DNA from 3 places in the Serratia sp. D1N4 genome. Region 1 is predicted to be linked to each of the others. Evidence: predicted binding sites of a transcription regulator. Region 1 holds the regulator's gene; each other region holds the start of a gene.
The links. Region 1 encodes PhoB, which activates phosphate uptake and scavenging genes when phosphate is short. Its sites were predicted from a motif close to CTGTCATAAAACTGNCNNAT; they were not measured.
Positions count from the first base shown of each region.

Region 2: a site for PhoB is predicted at 4,273-4,292, ahead of glpT (glycerol-3-phosphate transporter). Genes of this name have one in related genera too.
Region 3: a site for PhoB is predicted at 2,198-2,217, ahead of pstS (phosphate ABC transporter substrate-binding protein PstS). Genes of this name have one in related genera too.

Region 1 is NZ_CM137274.1:4,099,569-4,105,314, forward strand. It holds gene ACX1CU_RS18370 (PstS family phosphate ABC transporter substrate-binding protein) at 71-1,018, opposite strand; gene phoR (phosphate regulon sensor histidine kinase PhoR) at 1,034-2,350, opposite strand; gene phoB (phosphate response regulator transcription factor PhoB) at 2,375-3,064, opposite strand; gene sbcD (exonuclease subunit SbcD) at 3,283-4,512, shown strand; gene sbcC (exonuclease subunit SbcC) at 4,509-5,746, shown strand, end outside.
Region 2 is NZ_CM137274.1:291,545-297,290, forward strand. It holds gene ACX1CU_RS01275 (LysR substrate-binding domain-containing protein) at 1-740, shown strand, start outside; gene ACX1CU_RS01280 (hypothetical protein) at 748-1,458, opposite strand; gene glpQ (glycerophosphodiester phosphodiesterase) at 1,589-2,680, opposite strand; gene glpT (glycerol-3-phosphate transporter) at 2,764-4,116, opposite strand; gene glpA (anaerobic glycerol-3-phosphate dehydrogenase subunit A) at 4,482-5,746, shown strand, end outside.
Region 3 is NZ_CM137274.1:13,395-19,140, reverse strand. It holds gene pstC (phosphate ABC transporter permease PstC) at 1-954, opposite strand, end outside; gene pstS (phosphate ABC transporter substrate-binding protein PstS) at 1,048-2,088, opposite strand; gene ACX1CU_RS00080 (hypothetical protein) at 2,311-3,582, opposite strand; gene ACX1CU_RS00075 (outer membrane lipoprotein-sorting protein) at 3,586-4,359, opposite strand; gene ACX1CU_RS00070 (ABC transporter permease) at 4,413-5,746, opposite strand, start outside.

The DNA.
Region 1 (5,746 bases):
GGGTTAAATATTGCGCGACAACACCAAAATTCAATCGTTCAATGCGTGGCATGCGCTCAATTTTTGTCACTCAGCGGGCCTGCTCCAGCCCCAGCATCATGCGCGTTTTGCGCAGCGTCCCCGGGGGTAACGGCAGATAACCGTCGTGATTCACCAACGTCTGCCCCTGCACCGAAAGCACGCGATCAAGGAACGCTGCGGTCAAGGGTTCCAGCGGTTGGTTAGGTGCTTTATTAATGTAGATATACAAGTAACGCGCCAGCGGATAGCTGCCGTTGCGCACATTGGTTTCCGTCGGGGTCACATAGTTGTTGCCTGATTCCGCCAGCGGCAGCAAGCGCACCCCGCTGGCACGAAAGCCAATGCTGGCATAGCCGATGCCGCTTAACGATCCCGCCACCGCCTGCACCACCGAAGCCGAGCCGGGCAATTCGTTCACCCGCGCCATAAAATCACCGCCACACAGCGCGCGCAGCTTGAAGTAGCCGTAAGTGCCAGAAGCGGAATTGCGGCCAAAACGTTGCAAAGTGCGCTGTGCCCAACTGCCCTGAAGCCCCAGTTCGCCCCAGCGCTGAATCGCGGTGTTTTCGCCACAGCGGCGGGTGGAAGAGAAGATCTGATCGAGCTGCTGCAAGTTCAGCCCACGCAACGGATTATCCTGATGCACCAGCAGCACCAGCGCATCAACGGCCACCGGCACCGCCAGCGGCGGATAGCCATAGCGATGCTCAAACGCCGCCACTTCCGCCGCTTTCATCGGGCGGCTCATCGGCCCCAGTTGCGCCGCGCCCGCCGCCAATGCGGTAGGAGCCGTTGAGGATCCGGCAGCCTGAATTTGCAGGTTAACGTTAGGATAGTGCTGGCTGAAATCCTGCCCCCACAGCGCCATCAGATTAGCCAGCGTGTCGGAACCGGCGCTGGAGAGATTGCCGGAAAGCATCCCGTCCGGCTGCGCCAGCGCTCCAGAGCTGAGCAACAGCATCAGGCAAAACAGCAATCCTTGGGTGAATCGGGCCATTACCAAGTCCACGCGTTAATTTTTCACCGCATTCTCTGACAAAGCGGCGGGCACAATCAACCGATTAGGCAGGGTAAAGATGAAACGCGTGCCGATACCGGGCTCGCTCAATATTTCCAGCCGTGAATCATGGTGGCTGAGCGCATGTTTGACGATCGCCAGCCCCAGCCCGCTGCCGCCGGTCTGGCGTGAACGCGCCTTATCCACGCGGTAGAAACGTTCGGTCAGCCGCGGGATATGTTCGGCAGCAATGCCCGGCCCGCTATCGCTTACCTGGAACTGCGCCCCCTGCGGCGTTTGCTGCCAGCTCACTTCAAGATTGGTGCCCGGCGGCGTATGGTTAACGGCGTTGTACACCAGGTTGGATACCGCACTGCGCAGCTGATCCTCGTTACCAAACACTCTGAGGTTTTCGTTTACCCGGAAGCTGATCGCATGGTTGCCATTGCTAAGCGACTGCGCCTCACGCTGCAAAACCCGCAGCATCAGCGGGATATCGACCTTTTCGTTCATATCGATGTTGGGTGCTGCCTCAATGCGCGACAGCGTCAGCAGTTGCTTCACCAATCCGTCCATACGTTTGGTTTGCTCCTGCATGGTGCTCAGCGCTTTGCCGCGCAGTGAACCATCAAGCTCCTGATCGCTCATCATCTCCAGGTAGCCTTGCAGCACCGTCAGCGGTGTACGCAGCTCATGGCTGACGTTGGCGAAGAAGTTACGGCGCGCGCCTTCCAACTGGCGCATCTGGGTGACATCACGCGCCACCATCAGCAGTTGCCCTTCGGAATAGGGCATCACGCGGAATTCGACAAAGTGCTCATTATTCAGTTGCAGCGTCAGCGGCTTGGAGAATTCCTGCTGTTGCAGATACTGGCTGAACTCCGGATAGCGCAGCAGGTTAAGGATATGTTGGCCGTTATCCTCCGGCCAGCGGAAGCCCAGCAGGTGCTGCGCCAAGCCGTTACACCAGAAAATATTGCCTTCAACGGTGGTCATCACTACCGCATCGGGCAACGATTCCGCCCCGCTGCGAAAGCGTTTGATCAACAGCGCCAGCTCACGGCGGCGGCGGCGGTTACGCTGCTGCATCTGATACAAACCGTAAAACAGCGGCTCCCAGCTCCAGCGGCCCGGCGGCGGCGTCATGCTGCGATCGACCCACAGCCAGTGAGAGAGTTTGAGTTGGTTATAGAAATTCCACACCAGTGCAATCAGCACCGCAACCAGCAGGAACCAGGGCAAAAAACCAAAAATCAGCCCCAGCAGTAAAGCAGGCAAACAAAAAAGGGCCAGCTCAATCGCCAGCCTCTTCCACGATAGGCGTTCTAACACGGCATCTGCTCCAACATTGCGCGATTAATAGCGCGTTGAGAACCGGTAGCCGGTGCCCCGAACGGTTTGAACCATCTTGTCATGACCACTGGTCTCCAGCGCCTTACGCAGCCGGCGAATATGCACATCAACGGTACGGTCTTCTACATAAACGTTAGTGCCCCAGACGTGATTAAGCAACTGTTCGCGACTGTAAACCCGTTCTGGATGAGTCATAAAGAAGTGTAACAGCTTGAATTCGGTCGGCCCCATATCGAGCGCCTGTTCATTTGCCATCACCCGGTGTGAGGAAGGATCCAGGCTCAGCCCCTGCATTTCAATCACTTCTTCCACCGCCATCGGTGAAATACGGCGCATCACCGCTTTAATGCGTGCCACCAGCTCTTTTGGCGAGAAGGGTTTGGTGATGTAATCATCCGCCCCCACTTCCAGGCCGCGCACCCGATCTTCTTCTTCGCCGCGTGCGGTCAGCATCATCACCGGGATATCGCGGGTCAGCGCTTCGCGTTTCATGTGCTTGATAAACTGGATGCCAGAACCGCCGGGCAGCATCCAATCGAGCAACACTAAATCAGGGAACGGCTCGGACAGGCGCGCAATGGCACTGTCGTAATCCTCGGCTTCCAACGGTTGGTAACCATTCTGTTCCAACACAAAGCACACCATCTCACGGATCGGCGCTTCGTCTTCCACCACCAGTATGCGTCTTGCCATCGTCAACCCTGCCAATGTGTTATTAGGCTATTTTGCGGCGCCATTATGCGTCAGTTTTGTGACACTTTTATGAAAATCACCACTGCCTTTGCGGCTCTAAGCATAGTGATTATTCTAACGATCAAAGAAAAACCATTTAGATGTCATAATGCTTGCGTCACGACAGGGCACTCAGCCCCCTTATAATCACCGCAATTATATTTTATGCAGGGAGTATCATGCGCCTGATTCATACCTCTGACTGGCATCTGGGCCAATACTTTTTCACCAAAAGCCGCGCCGCCGAGCACCAGGCCTTCTTGCGCTGGCTGATCGAACAGGTGGAACAGCAGCAGGTGGATGCGCTGATCGTCGCCGGGGATCTGTTCGATACCGGTTCCCCGCCAAGCTATGCCCGCGAACTGTACAACCGCTTTGTGGTGGAATTGCAGCACACCGGCTGCCAGTTGGTGATCTTGGGTGGCAATCATGATTCCGTGGCCACGCTGAATGAATCACGTGAACTACTTTCCTGCCTGAATACTACCGTAATTGCCAATGCGCAAACGGCGATCGAATCGCAGATCCTGGTGCTCAAGCAGCGCGACGGCCAACCGGGTGCGGTGCTGTGCGCCATCCCGTTCCTGCGCCCACGCGATCTGCTCACCAGCCGCGCCGGGGAATCCGGCACGCAAAAACAGCAGGCCTTACAGGAAGCCATTGCCGAGCATTATCATAATCTGTATCAGGCGGCCTGCGCGCGCCGCGATGCGCTGGGCTTGAAGCTGCCGATCGTCGCCACCGGCCACTTAACCACCGTGGGGGTGACCACTTCCGATTCGGTGCGCGATATCTACATCGGCACGCTGGATGCCTTCCCGGCGCAGGCCTTCCCCCCGGCCGACTACATTGCTCTTGGCCATATTCACCGCGCCCAGAACGTGGCTAAATCCGAACATATTCGCTATAGCGGCTCGCCGATTCCGCTCAGCTTCGACGAACTGGGTAAAGCCAAAAGCGTATTGATGGTCGATTTCGCCGACGGTGCTCTGCAACAGGTGACTGCGCTGGAAGTCCCCACCTTCCAGCCGATGCAGTTGATCAAAGGCGATCTTCAGCAGATCGAACAGCAACTGCGGCAATTTGCCGATTATCAGGGGGAACTGCCGGTTTGGCTGGATATCGAAGTAGCCACGCAGGATTACCTTAGCGATATTCAGCGCCGCATCCAGCAACTGGCCGATGATCTGCCGGTCGAGGTGCTCTTGCTGCGGCGCAGCAAAGAGCAACGCCGCCTGGTGATCGCCCAGCAGGATAAAGAAACCCTGAATGAACTGAGCGTTGGCGACGTATTCGAACGGCGGCTGGCGCTGGAGAGCGAAATGGCAGAACCGCGCCAACAACGGATGCGCCAGATGTTCCAACAGGTGGTCGAAACCTTACACCAGGATGAGGAGCCCTCCGCATGAAGATCCTGAGCCTGCGCCTGAAAAACCTGAACTCGTTGCAGGGCGAGTGGAAAATCGACTTCACCACCGAACCCTTCGCCAGCAACGGGCTATTTGCCATCACCGGCCCGACCGGCGCGGGCAAAACCACGCTGCTGGATGCGATTTGCCTGGCGCTGTATCACCAAACGCCGCGCCTGAACGTCACGCCAAGCCAAAACGAACTGATGACGCGCCATACCGCTGAATCACTGGCGGAAGTGGAGTTTGAGGTGAAAGGCATCGGCTATCGCGCCTTCTGGAGCCAGCGCCGCGCCAAAAACGATCCCACCGGTAACTTACAGGCCCCCAAAGTGGAGTTGGCGCTACGGGAAAGCGGCAAGATCCTGGCAGATAAAGTGCGGGATAAGCTGGATCTGATCGCCTCGATTACCGGGTTGGATTTCGGCCGTTTCACCAAATCGATGATGCTGTCACAGGGGCAGTTTGCCGCGTTTCTCAATGCCGACGCCAACGATCGCGCCGAACTGCTGGAGGAACTGACCGGCACCGAGATTTATGGCCGGTTGTCCGAGCGGGTATTTGAGCAGCACAAGCAGGCGAAAACCGATCTGGAGGCCCTGCATCATCGCGCCAGCGGTATTGAACTGTTGAATGACGAACAGCGCCAAACTCTGGAAAACCAGCTCCGCACCCTTAGCGCTGAGGAGCAACAGCTCAGCCAGCAGGCGCAGCAGCGCCAGCATCAGTTGAACTGGCTGCAACAGTGGCACAACGCCCAACGGCAGTTGCAGGAATACCAACAGCAGCTCAGCGCCGTGCAGCAGGACACTCAGCAGGCGGAACCACGCTTGCAGCAGTTGGCACGCAGCGAACCGGCAGAAAAGCTGCGCCCACGGCTTGATGAGCGCAACCGCTGCCAGCAAGACAGCCTAGCCCTGCAACAGCAGATCGCGCTGTTAGTGCAACAGCAGCAACAGCAAATGGCGCAGATCGCTCCGTTGCAGCAGCAGTTCGAACAGGCGCAAACGGCAAAACAGGCGCAGATTGAACATCAACAGCAGCAGCAGAACCTGATCGATAAAGTGGTGCCGCTCGATCAGCAGATTAGCCAGTTACAAAACACCCTGGCTGAGACGCAAAAAGAGCTTAGCGACAACCAAAAACAGTATGAACAACAACGCCGCACGCTGGAACAACTGGCAAACCAGCGCACACAGCTTGCCACTTTGGCGGGCCAAGCTCAGGCGAAACA
Region 2 (5,746 bases), 1.5 Mb from region 1:
TCGAACTCACCCCGGCGGGTGAGTACTTTGTCGAACACAGCAAAACCATTCTCAATGATTTGGACGCGCTACAGCGCAATACCGCCCTGATTCACGGCGGTGTGGAGCAGGAGCTGACGATCGCGGTGAACAATATTATTCCCCGTTCGGCGATCGTGGAGTTTGTTTGTGACTTTGAAGCGATGTTTCCCTCCACCCGGCTGACCATTGATACCGAAGTGTATAACGGCTGCTGGGATGCGCTGTATAGCAAACGGGCCAATCTGGTGATTGGCGCTCCGCATGTGGTGCCCAGCACCGAAGGGATTATCAGTGAGTCGATAGGCCACCTGGAATGGGATTTCGTCGTCGGGCCAGAGCATCCGCTGGCCACCCAGGTTTTGCCATTACAGAACAATGAACTGCGACACTATCCGGCGCTGTGCATCCGCGACACCGCAGTCAATTTTGTGCCGCAGCAGGCGTGGTTGCTGGAGGGGCAAAAACCGATGTTTGTGCCTGATTTTGCCACCGCCATTGAGCTTATCCAACGCAATGTGGGCATTGGTTATGTGCCGCACCATCTGGCTTTGCCGTTGTTGAACTGCGGTTCGTTAGTCAAAAAATCGATGCAGGAACATAAACATGCCACGCAGATCTTTTTAGCCGCTCGTTCCGATGGCATGGGCAAGGTCAGCCGCTGGTGTATGGATTACCTGCTGGCACCTTCGTTCCGCGCCCGGTTGCATGGTCAATTGTGAAAGCGGTTTATTCCTGAATTTTGCAGACTAAATCGTACGAATATAGGGTTCCATCAGGTGCGGCCTGAATGAGCTCCATATCCTGATCCAAACTGCAAAATAAAGCGGCGCTGCTGTGGGCCGCTGAGGCGTAGGTAATATCAAAGAACAGCGGCGTATGATTTTCGTGCTGCTGGTTTTTCACTTCTTTTTTGATCCACTGCTCCATCTCTAAGGTTATTTTTTGCAGATCGTCATGCTCTTTGAGCAGGTGGATTTCATAATTTCTGCTCCCCGCCATATTCGCCAGCGTAGTTCTATATTCCTGCTGCAAGGATTCCGGGATCAGCAGTGATAATTTCTCGGCTGCTCGGTAAGTTTGCAAGAATGAAGGTAAATGCTCCAGCGGCGGGGAACCCACCACCTGCGGGCAGTAGAGCAGCGGTTTTCTTTTAGCGATCTGGTAAAGGTGCGGTTTTTTGACGTGATGCAAGGTCATTACCGAGGCAAATAATAGTAACAGCGTCGTAAAGAGTAATGGGATAAACCAAATCAGGAAACTGACGAGGTCGCTAAACGGATGGGAGTAACGCTCAACGTCGTCTGGGCGGAAAAAGCGTAATACCATTTTGAAGATCAGACCTTCATTCAGCGCATCGGTGACCCAGCCGGTCAGCACAATGGCCGATAGGGCATAACATGACGTTTTAAGATGCTGCAATAAGACTGAGCGTTCCATAAACTGCATCCTCGTAATAACCATGATCCGTATCCTTCCATTATACCGGTCGGCTTTCAAGGTTATGGGGGATTGGTTACTCGAGTAGGTTCAAAGGAAGCCCCACCCGAATGGGCGGGGCTGGCTGGGGTTATTTGTGTAACTTGTGCTGTTGCAGGAACTGTACGCCTTTGTCTGGGAAGTCGGTGAACAGGCCGTCAACGCCTGCATCAATGTAGAAAATTTTCAGCATATCGTTGAAATCCTTGGCGTAGGCAGGAACCTGGCCCGGATCGGCACGGAAGGTGTAAGGGTGGATCTGCAAGCCCTGCTGCTTAGCCTCTTTCGCCAAGGTGGTCAGCTCAATGTGGCCAGGGGTTGAAGTGCTTTTCACAATCATTGGATACCATGGGCCAATGCCATCGGCATATTTAGCCAGCTTGGCGGCAGCGCCGGGTTCATACATCCAGTCGTAGCTGTACGGCGTCAGGCTGCCGTCCGGGTGGATCACCATCGTTTCGCTCACCTTCTGATCGCCGGTATTGGTGATCAGCTGTACCAGTTTGATGTCCATGTTCATCGCCGGTAACAGCTCTTTTTTCACCCGCTCTAAATCCGGCGCATCAAAGCTTTGCAGGTAAGCTTTGTCGTCTTTTTTGGTGTAACCGTAGGATTTCAGCACTTCCAGCACGGCTTTGGAGATATCTTTGCCTTCGATTTTGTGGAACCAAGGTGCCTTGGTTTCCACGTAGATGCCAATATCCTTGCCGGTTGAGTGATTCATCCCCTGAATCATCTCAATCTCATCTTGCAGCGTGTGGATGCGGAAATCAGATTTCCACATTGGGAAACGGTTAGGGAATTTCTGCTGCTGCACGCCGTCTTTAACCAAAAACTCTTCGGTGAACTTCAGCGACTGGATCTCGGCCAGGGTGAAGTCGATGGCATAATAGCGGCCATCTTTGCGCTTGCGGTCTGGGAACTTCTGCGCCACGTCGGTCACGCGGTCAAGGAAGTGATCGTGCAGGACGATCAGTTTGTCGTCCTTGGTCATGACCACGTCCTGCTCCAGATAGTCCGCGCCTTGGGCGTAGGCCATAGCCTTGGCAGGCAGCGTGTGCTCCGGCAGGTAACCGCTGGCACCACGGTGGGCGATGACCAGTTTATCCGCAGCCTGCGCAACGCTGAGCATTGAAGTGGCGAGAATGATCCCTGTTAGCAGGGCTTTGGTTTGAGTTCGCATTCTATAATCTCCATTTTATAGGCAGAGGTAAGTAAAAAGGCCGCAGAGAGCGACCTTTAAATTATGCAAAAGTATTGTGACAGTTAACCGCGTTTGGCTGCGATATCAGCGTGATGCTTCTTCTCGCTGATCATGGTTAACAACAGCAGGATGACTGCGCCGATGCTGCCGCCGATCATCACCATAAAGCCGCCGTCCCAGCCGAAATAGTCTACGGTGTAACCGACGATGGCGCTGGCGGCAACGGAGCCACCCAGGTAGCCGAACAGACCGGTGAAGCCCGCCGCCGTACCCGCCGCTTTTTTCGGTGCCAACTCCAGCGCGTGCAGGCCGATCAGCATGACCGGGCCGTAGATCAGGAAGCCGATGGTGATCATACAGGCCATATCGATGCCCGGATTACCCACCGGGTTTAGCCAGTAAACGATAGTGGCGATGGTGACCAGCACCATGAAGAACACCCCGGTGGCACCACGGTTACCTTTGAACACCTTGTCCGACATCCAACCACACAGCAGCGTGCCTGGAATACCGGCGTATTCGTACAGGAAGTAGGCCCAGGATGATTTATCCAGCGCGAAGTGTTTGACCTCTTTCAGGTAGGTTGGCGACCAGTCGAGGATGCCGTAACGCAGCAGGTAGACAAAAACGTTAGCGATGGCGATATACCACAACAGCTTGTTCGGCAGAACGTACTGCATGAAGATCTGCTTGGCAGTCAGTTCTTCTTCTGCTTTATCGCTGTAGTCATCCGGGTAGTCGTTTTTGTACTCTTCGATCGGCGGTAAACCACAGGACTGCGGGGTATCACGCATCAGAGCAAAGGCGATCATCGCCACCAGGATCGCACCGAAGGCTGGCATATACAGCGCCGCTTTCCAGTCGTTGAACCACGCCATCCCCAGCAGGAACAGCAGCGGCGGCAGACCACCACCCACGTTATGGGCACAGTTCCACACCGAAACGATACCGCCACGCTCTTTCTGCGACCACCAGTGCACCATGGTACGGCCACACGGTGGCCAACCCATGCCCTGGAACCAGCCACACAGGAACAGCAGCACAAACATCACCGCAATGCTGGAGGTTGCCCAAGGCACAAAGCCCATAAACAGCATCACTGCGGCTGACAGGATCAGGCCTGCGGGCAGGAACACGCGCGGGTTAGAACGGTCGGAAACCGACCCCATGATGAACTTGGAGAAACCATAAGCGATGGAGATCCCTGACAGCGCAAAGCCCAGGTCCCCACGGCTGAAACCTTGCTCGATCAGATACGGCATCGCCAGGGTGAAGTTTTTACGCACCAGATAGTAGGCGGCGTAACCGAAGAAAATCCCCATAAAAATTTGCCAGCGCAGCTTACGGTAGAGCGGATCTACCTTATCGACCGGCACACGGGAAATGTGTGCGGCTGGCTTAAAAATACTCAACATGAGCGCCTCCGATGGCTTTATCAGTTATTACATCAGCAGGAAACGGATGTCCTGAAGATGATCGAGCGGATACCAGAATTAAGTGTTGTCAAATTGTTCCATAACGAGCGCCATCCTAGTCAAAACCCGCGAGTCCCATTGTGATGGATGGCGCAATTGTTACACTTTTATGAAACATCGGCGGATTCTGCGCGATTGGTTAACATTTTGAAATGAGTAAACAGCAAAAACTTGTGATTTTGATCACATTTGTGGTTTTTTAAGGTCATTTTACTTTCGTTTTTTGTTCGTTATTGTTCCTTATCAAACAAAATCCTTAATAAATGTGTACCAATAGGATGATAACCATAGGCCCAGGGGGCGTAATGAATAACGACTCACCAGTGACCGAAACGGATGTGATCATTATTGGCGGCGGGGCGACCGGTGCAGGTATTGCCCGTGACTGTGCACGGCGCGGGTTGCGCTGCGTTTTGCTGGAGCGGCATGACATCGCTACCGGGGCGACCGGCCGTAACCATGGGCTGTTGCACAGCGGGGCGCGCTATGCGGTGACCGACGGTGAATCGGCCCGCGAGTGCATTGAAGAAAACCGCATACTGAAACGCATTGCCCACCACTGCATCGAACCTAGCGATGGCTTGTTTATTACCCTGCCGCAGGATTCGCTGACGTATCAACAGCAGTTTATTACCGCCTGCCTGAATGCCGGGATTAATGCCGAAGCGATCGAACCCCAGCAGGCGCTGCGTCTGGAGCCTGCGGCTAACCCGGCGTTGATCGGCGCTGTGCGGGTGCCGGATGGCACCGTCGATCCTTTCCGGCTGACCGCCGCCAATATGCTGGATGCGCGTGAGCATGGTGCGCAGGTGCTCACCTATCATCAGGTAATAGGTTTATTGCGTACGAGCGATCGGGTGACCGGCGTGCGCGTTTTCGACCATAAAAACGCTCGTCAATACGACATTTATGCGCAGGTGGTGGTGAATGCCGCCGGCATTTGGGGCCAACAGATTGCAGAGTATGCCGATCTGCGGGTGCGCATGTTCCCGGCCAAAGGGGCGCTGTTAATCCTCGGCCATCGCATTAATAACATGGTGATCAACCGCTGCCGCAAACCGGCAGACGCCGACATTCTGGTGCCGGGAGATACTATCTCGTTGATTGGCACTACCTCTACCCGTATTGATTACGACCAGATCGACAACATGGTGGTTACCCCGCAGGAAGTGGACGTGCTGATCCGCGAAGGCTCGCTATTGTCACCAATACTGGCGCAAACCCGCATTCTGCGTGCCTACGCCGGTGTGCGGCCGCTGGTGGCGCGCGATGACGATCCTTCCGGGCGTAACGTCAGCCGCGGCATTGTGCTGCTCGATCACGCGGAACGTGACGGCCTGGAGGGTTTTATCACCATTACCGGCGGCAAGCTGATGACCTATCGGCTGATGGCGGAATGGGCGACCGACAAGGTGTGCGCCAAGCTGGGCATTAATAGCCCGTGCACCACGGCGCAAGTGGCGTTGCCGGGTTCCCGCCAGTCGGCGGAAGAAACGGTGCGCAGCGTGGTGTCGCTGCCTGCGAGCATCCGGGGTTCGGCGGTATATCGCCACGGCGATCGCGCCAGCCA
Region 3 (5,746 bases), 1.2 Mb from region 1:
GCGTCCCTCGTTCTTAGCCAGGCGCATCACCATAAACTTCGACAGCGCCAAGACGATAAAGGTGATAACAAACAGGATCAGCCCCAACTGCATCAACGCAGAAGTGTGCAGCCCGGATTCCGCTTCCGCGAATTCGTTAGCCAGCGCCGAGGTTATACTGTTGCCCGGCATAAACAGCGAGAAGCTGTCGAGCTGGTAGGTGTTGCCGATGATAAAGGTCACCGCCATGGTTTCCCCCAGCGCACGCCCTAAACCGAGCATCACACCACCAATCACGCCGTTTTTGGTGAACGGCAGCACGATGCGCCAGATCACTTCCCAAGTGGTGCAGCCAATGCCGTAGGCCGACTCTTTCATCATCACCGGGGTTTGTTCGAACACGTCGCGCATCACTGCGGCAATGTAGGGAATAATCATAATCGCCAGGATCACCCCGGCGGCTAAAATCCCAATACCAAACGCCGGGCCGGAGAACAGCTCACCCACAATCGGCATACCGGAGAGCACGTTGCCGAGCGGGGTCTGGAAATATTGGGCAAACAGCGGGGCAAACACGAACAGGCCCCACATGCCGTAAACAATGCTTGGGATCGCCGCCAGCAGCTCAATGGCGATGCCCAGCGGGCGCTTCAGCCAGTTGGGTGCCAGCTCGGTCAGGAACAGGGCGATACCAAAACTGACCGGTACGGCGATGATCAAGGCGATCAGCGAAGTCACCACCGTGCCGTAGATCGGTACCAGCGCACCAAACTGTTCAGCCGGGGCATCCCACTCTTTGGTCCACAGGAAAGCGAAGCCGAACTTCTGCATGCTTGGCCAGGAGGCGATAATCAGCGAAACAATAATGCCGCCCAGCAGCAATAGGGTAATCAGCGCTGCCAGTTTAACCAGCGCGCCGAAGATGATGTCACCATTTTTACTTGGTGCTTTAATGGTCGGCTTAGACCCAGCCATAGATTACTCTTCTGTTTAAAGCTTGGAGGGCCCAGCACGCTGAGCCCTGACACATCAGGCTGAGGCGCGGTAAATTCCGCACCCCCTGCATAGTTAGAACAAGGCTTTACCGGAACTGTCTTTAATATTGGTTCTCCAGGCGGCGCGGATCTGCTCAACCACTTCATGTGGCAATGTGGCGTAATCCAGTTCGCTGGCTTGCTTGGCACCGGTTTTGTAAGCCCAGTCAAAGAACTTCAGCACTTCTGCGCCTTGTTCGGGCTTCTTCTGCTCTTTGTGTACCAGGATGAAGGTAGTAGAAGTGATCGGCCAGACGTTGTCGCCTTTCTGGTTGGTCAGGTCCTGAGCAAAAGTTTTACTCCAGTCCACGCCTTTGGCCGCTGCGCTGAAGCTCTCTTCAGTTGGGCTGACCGGTTGGCCGTCTGCTGAGATCAGTTTAGTGTAAGCCAGGTTATTCTGCTTGGCGTAAGCGTATTCCACATAACCGATAGAACCCGGCAAGCGTTGTACGAACGCGGCAATACCGTCGTTACCTTTGCCGCCCAGACCGGTTGGCCAGTTAACGGTTGAGCCTGCGCCAATTTTCTCTTTCCACTGCGCGTTAGCTTTGGCCAGATAGCTGGTGAAGACAAAAGAGGTGCCGGAACCGTCAGCACGACGAACCACCGCGATATTCTGATCCGGCAGTTTCACGCCAGGGTTCAGCTTAACGATCGCTGGGTCATTCCATTTTTTGATGTTACCCAGGTAGATATCACCCAAGGTTTGGCCATCCAGGGTCAGTTCACCGGATTTGATGCCCGGAATGTTTACTGCCAGTACCACACCACCAATCACGGTTGGGAACTGGAACAGGCCGTCAGCGGCCAGTTTATCGTCAGACAACGGTGCATCGGAGGCGCCAAAGTCAACGGTGTTGGCAATGATCTGCTTCACGCCGCCAGAGGAGCCGATCCCCTGATAGTTAACTTTGTTGCCGGTTTCTTTCTGATAAGAATCTGCCCACTTGGCGTAAACCGGAGCGGGGAATGTCGCACCTGCACCGGTCAGGCTAGCAGCAGCGAACGCAGACACAGAGGCCAGGGAGAAAGTCGCTGCCACAATACTGGCGACGGTGGTACGCATCAGTTTCATAATCCCTCCTAATGGGATATTCAAAAATCAACTTTGAGTTGTTTTCATCAGAGTAAGTATTGTTGCAGGAGGGAAAATAGGACAGTTAAGTGACAGAAAAATGTAATAAATATGACAGTTATATTACAACCAACAAAAAACAAATTAATTTAATTTAAAATCAATAAGATAAAAAACACTGGCAGTTGAACACTGCCAGCCATGATGATATTGCGCTCACGTTTAGAAATAATAGTTGAACGACAGCTGCCAACGCCGTTCTGGGCGCACCTGTTCCACTTGCGATGCTTCCAGACGATAGATTTTCTGCCACTGCAAAGCCAGATCCACCGGGCCGATATGACGACGCACCTCGGCAAAGCCCATATTCTTCTGCCGTTGCAGATCGCGCTGCCAGATCGCATTAACATCGTAATTATCGACAATATCTTTCCAGTATGCCTGGAACAGCACGGAACGACGGGGCATCAGCCAGTTCTGTGCTTGCAACGAGGTCTCACCGAGCGAGGTAGCCCCTTGTGCCACAGCATAAGGGGGTAGGTTGGCAAGGAAATCCAACGCACGCTGATTATCAGCACTACCGTTGTAATGGCCCTCAGCACGCAGCGTTAACCGATTCTCCCCACTCCAGGTCAGACCGTAGGCCAGACGGTTGCGCCAGCGGCTCTCCTGCTGTTGCTCGGGCAAGGAGGTTTGCCACATGTAAGGTTGGCGCCCTCCGGCCCACTCGGTGTAGAACAGCATGGAATGGGAAAGGACCCGTGAAAGGTTGAAGCCCAACTGTGGTGAGCGGCCTTGCTCCAGCAGCAGCAGCCATTGTGGGTTCAGGTTTTCTGCCCACTGATAGCTGCCCACCAGCAGCATGCGTTGCCTGGGGTTACTGGCTCCCCAGTCCAGGCTGGCACTTTGCTGGCTCGGATGTTCACTGAGCTTGGGCGACCAGATCGCCGTCAAAGCGGCTTTATCCCACAGATACTGCCAACGCAGCATGGCATTGCCCAAGCGGTTATTTCTCAGCGCCTCGGGATCGGCAGACGTAACGGAGCGCACCGTGCCCTGCCCAAGGAAATCGGTAGGGTTATAACCGAATGCCAGACCATAGCGCGTGTTGACGCGCCCAGCATCCAACAGTAAACGCGGCGTCACTTTATACGTCAGGTAGGCTTCTTTCAGCGAGTTAACGTTGCTGTCACTGCGTAGACCGGGTGAAAAACGGCTATCAAACCGGTTAGCAAACACAAAGCGCCAGTCCTGAGAGGGATTCGCCGTTAAAGGCGCATCCCAACGCAGATCGAGCGAGATTCGCTGCTGGTTGCCACCGTTCTCATTCAGGCTGGTGGCCGCTTCAGCCGTCATGTTGAGCTTTTTATCCTCAACGGGCGAGAACCTGGTGCTATCAGCCAAATCCAAAGCCGCCAGCGTGGCATCCTCTCCATGAGCAAATGGGCCATACAGAACTGATAATGCCACCATCCATGACCGCGCTTTCTTCATCCGTCAGTCATCCTTGAAATGCGGCAGGTAATCACGCTGTAGCCAGGCTTCGGGAACATCGTACCAGGCGAAATCCTGGTGCTTGAGTACGGTGACCAACTGCGAATTCAGCCCATCGATGATCACCGCCTCCGTTGGGCGGCTTCCCCCTAGCACCGTTTGGTAACTGCGGAAATAGGTGGTCTTGAGCAAATTGCCGTTCACGGCATAGAACTCGGCTTTACAGCTTTTGAAGTCCTGTTTATCCACCCAGAGCTCCATAGACGGATAGGCAGCGTCCTGATGCTGTGCCACCAGATGTAGGCGATAGCAATCCCGCTGCTGTCGCTCCCCGTCCAGCACCCGTTCTTCCCCCACTAAAGTGGCCTGATAATCGTAATTCCAGTTTGCCGTCACCACGTCACCGTTAGCGGCCTGCCCCAACAGGCGTTGCTGTGGTGAAATAGGCACGCTGGCCTGGCTGGCTGGATCATAAAGCCACAGATCGCGGCCGCTTTTCAGCGTTAGCTTGCCGGCATCCCGTTGTGGGCTGACAAACTTCACCAAGCTACGAAACTGGCCACTCGGATAGGCGCGAGAATAGAGGCGCAATGTGCTGGTCTCATGCTGCTTGCCGCTTTTATAGCTAACCAGGGTGGTGCTCAAGCTGAAAGAGCGACTCGGGTTGCGCACCTCATCGCTTTTTTTCAAAATGTCCTGAGCGCTGAGCGTGGCCAATGCCTGAGTGCTGGCAAACAGGCTAAATAATAGGCCAGAGATCAATGAGAATCTCATCATGCGGATCTTCCTTGTGAGTAAACAATAACCTCCCACCATCCATTGTGATGGGATCAGGCATGGCGCAGTGCTTGTACAATATGAACGTTTGCCGCTCGCCGGGCTGGCCACCAGGATGAAGACACTGCGGCAACCATCAGAATAACCAACACGCTTAGCAGCATCGTCCATTCCCCCCAGATCCGTATCTTGATTGGGATTGGTGCAATCACCCCCGGCGGATGCCAGGTCAGGCCGGAACGATTGATGAGATAAGCCAGAAACAGCGAAAGAATGATGCCTGTCAGACAACCAATAATGCCCAGCAAAATGCCTTCATTCAGAAACAGGCGCTGGATATCCTGACGCTTCAGCCCCACCGCCCGCAACGTACCGATTTCAATCGTGCGCTCCAGCACCGCCATACTCATGGTGTTGCCAACGGTGAACAGCGCAATGCACAAGATGAGAGCCAGCAGAAAATGGAATATCTTGCCGAACATATCCAGGATCTGGTTGTACAACGGCTGCAACTGAGAAAAGTCATAAACAGCCAGAGGTTCATTGGCCAACGTGGTTTTGAATAACTGTTGCAAACGAGCGCGAGCCGCTTCCAATTGTTCCGTATTACGCAGTTGCAGAGTAATTGCCGTGACTCCCGCTTGGTCACGACCAAACACCAGTTGCTGGGCTTGTGCCAGATGGATACCAACATAGCTATCATCCAACTCTCTGGCGGCCTGCGGCTGGACGGCCTCAACCTGCACACGAATGATATTGGGTGCTCCACCCACCGAAGCAGCCAACAGCTCGATTTGATCCCCGGTTGATGGTTTCCTTTCCTCCCGCGTCTGCTGCGCGAGTAGCATCAGATCGTCAGGAAGAGCCGTTGTGTTGTTCTCTGTCGGGGTCACCGAACTGCCACAGGGTTGGTCAGCGATAAAATCACATAACTGCAACATGCGCGCCACGCCTGCGCCGATCATCGCAGCATCAGGATCATGTTCGTTGAGGGTCCTCTCCTGTCTCCCTTTACCGAGATGGTACTCATCCCATTTGTTCAGTGCTTCCTGGCCCGCCGCTTCGCTGCCATAAATCAATACGGGGCGGGAAGTGCCAGCGGCATAATTTCCGGCAATGCCATTCAGGATCAGCACCGGAGTTTTAACTACCACCATCTGCCGTAATTCGGGATCCTGTTCAATCTGCGCCATGATTTTTTGGTAGTTTTTGATGCTATATTCTGCCGGGTTGGCCGAACCATTCAGCAAGTAGTCTTTATGTTGTATTTGCAGATGGCCAGTATCACGGACAAAGGTCGTTTGCAGACTGTATTCAATAGAGCGGTTATAGCCACCAAATAACAGAATGCCGACGGCACCAACGGTAATAGCACAAAGGGTCGATA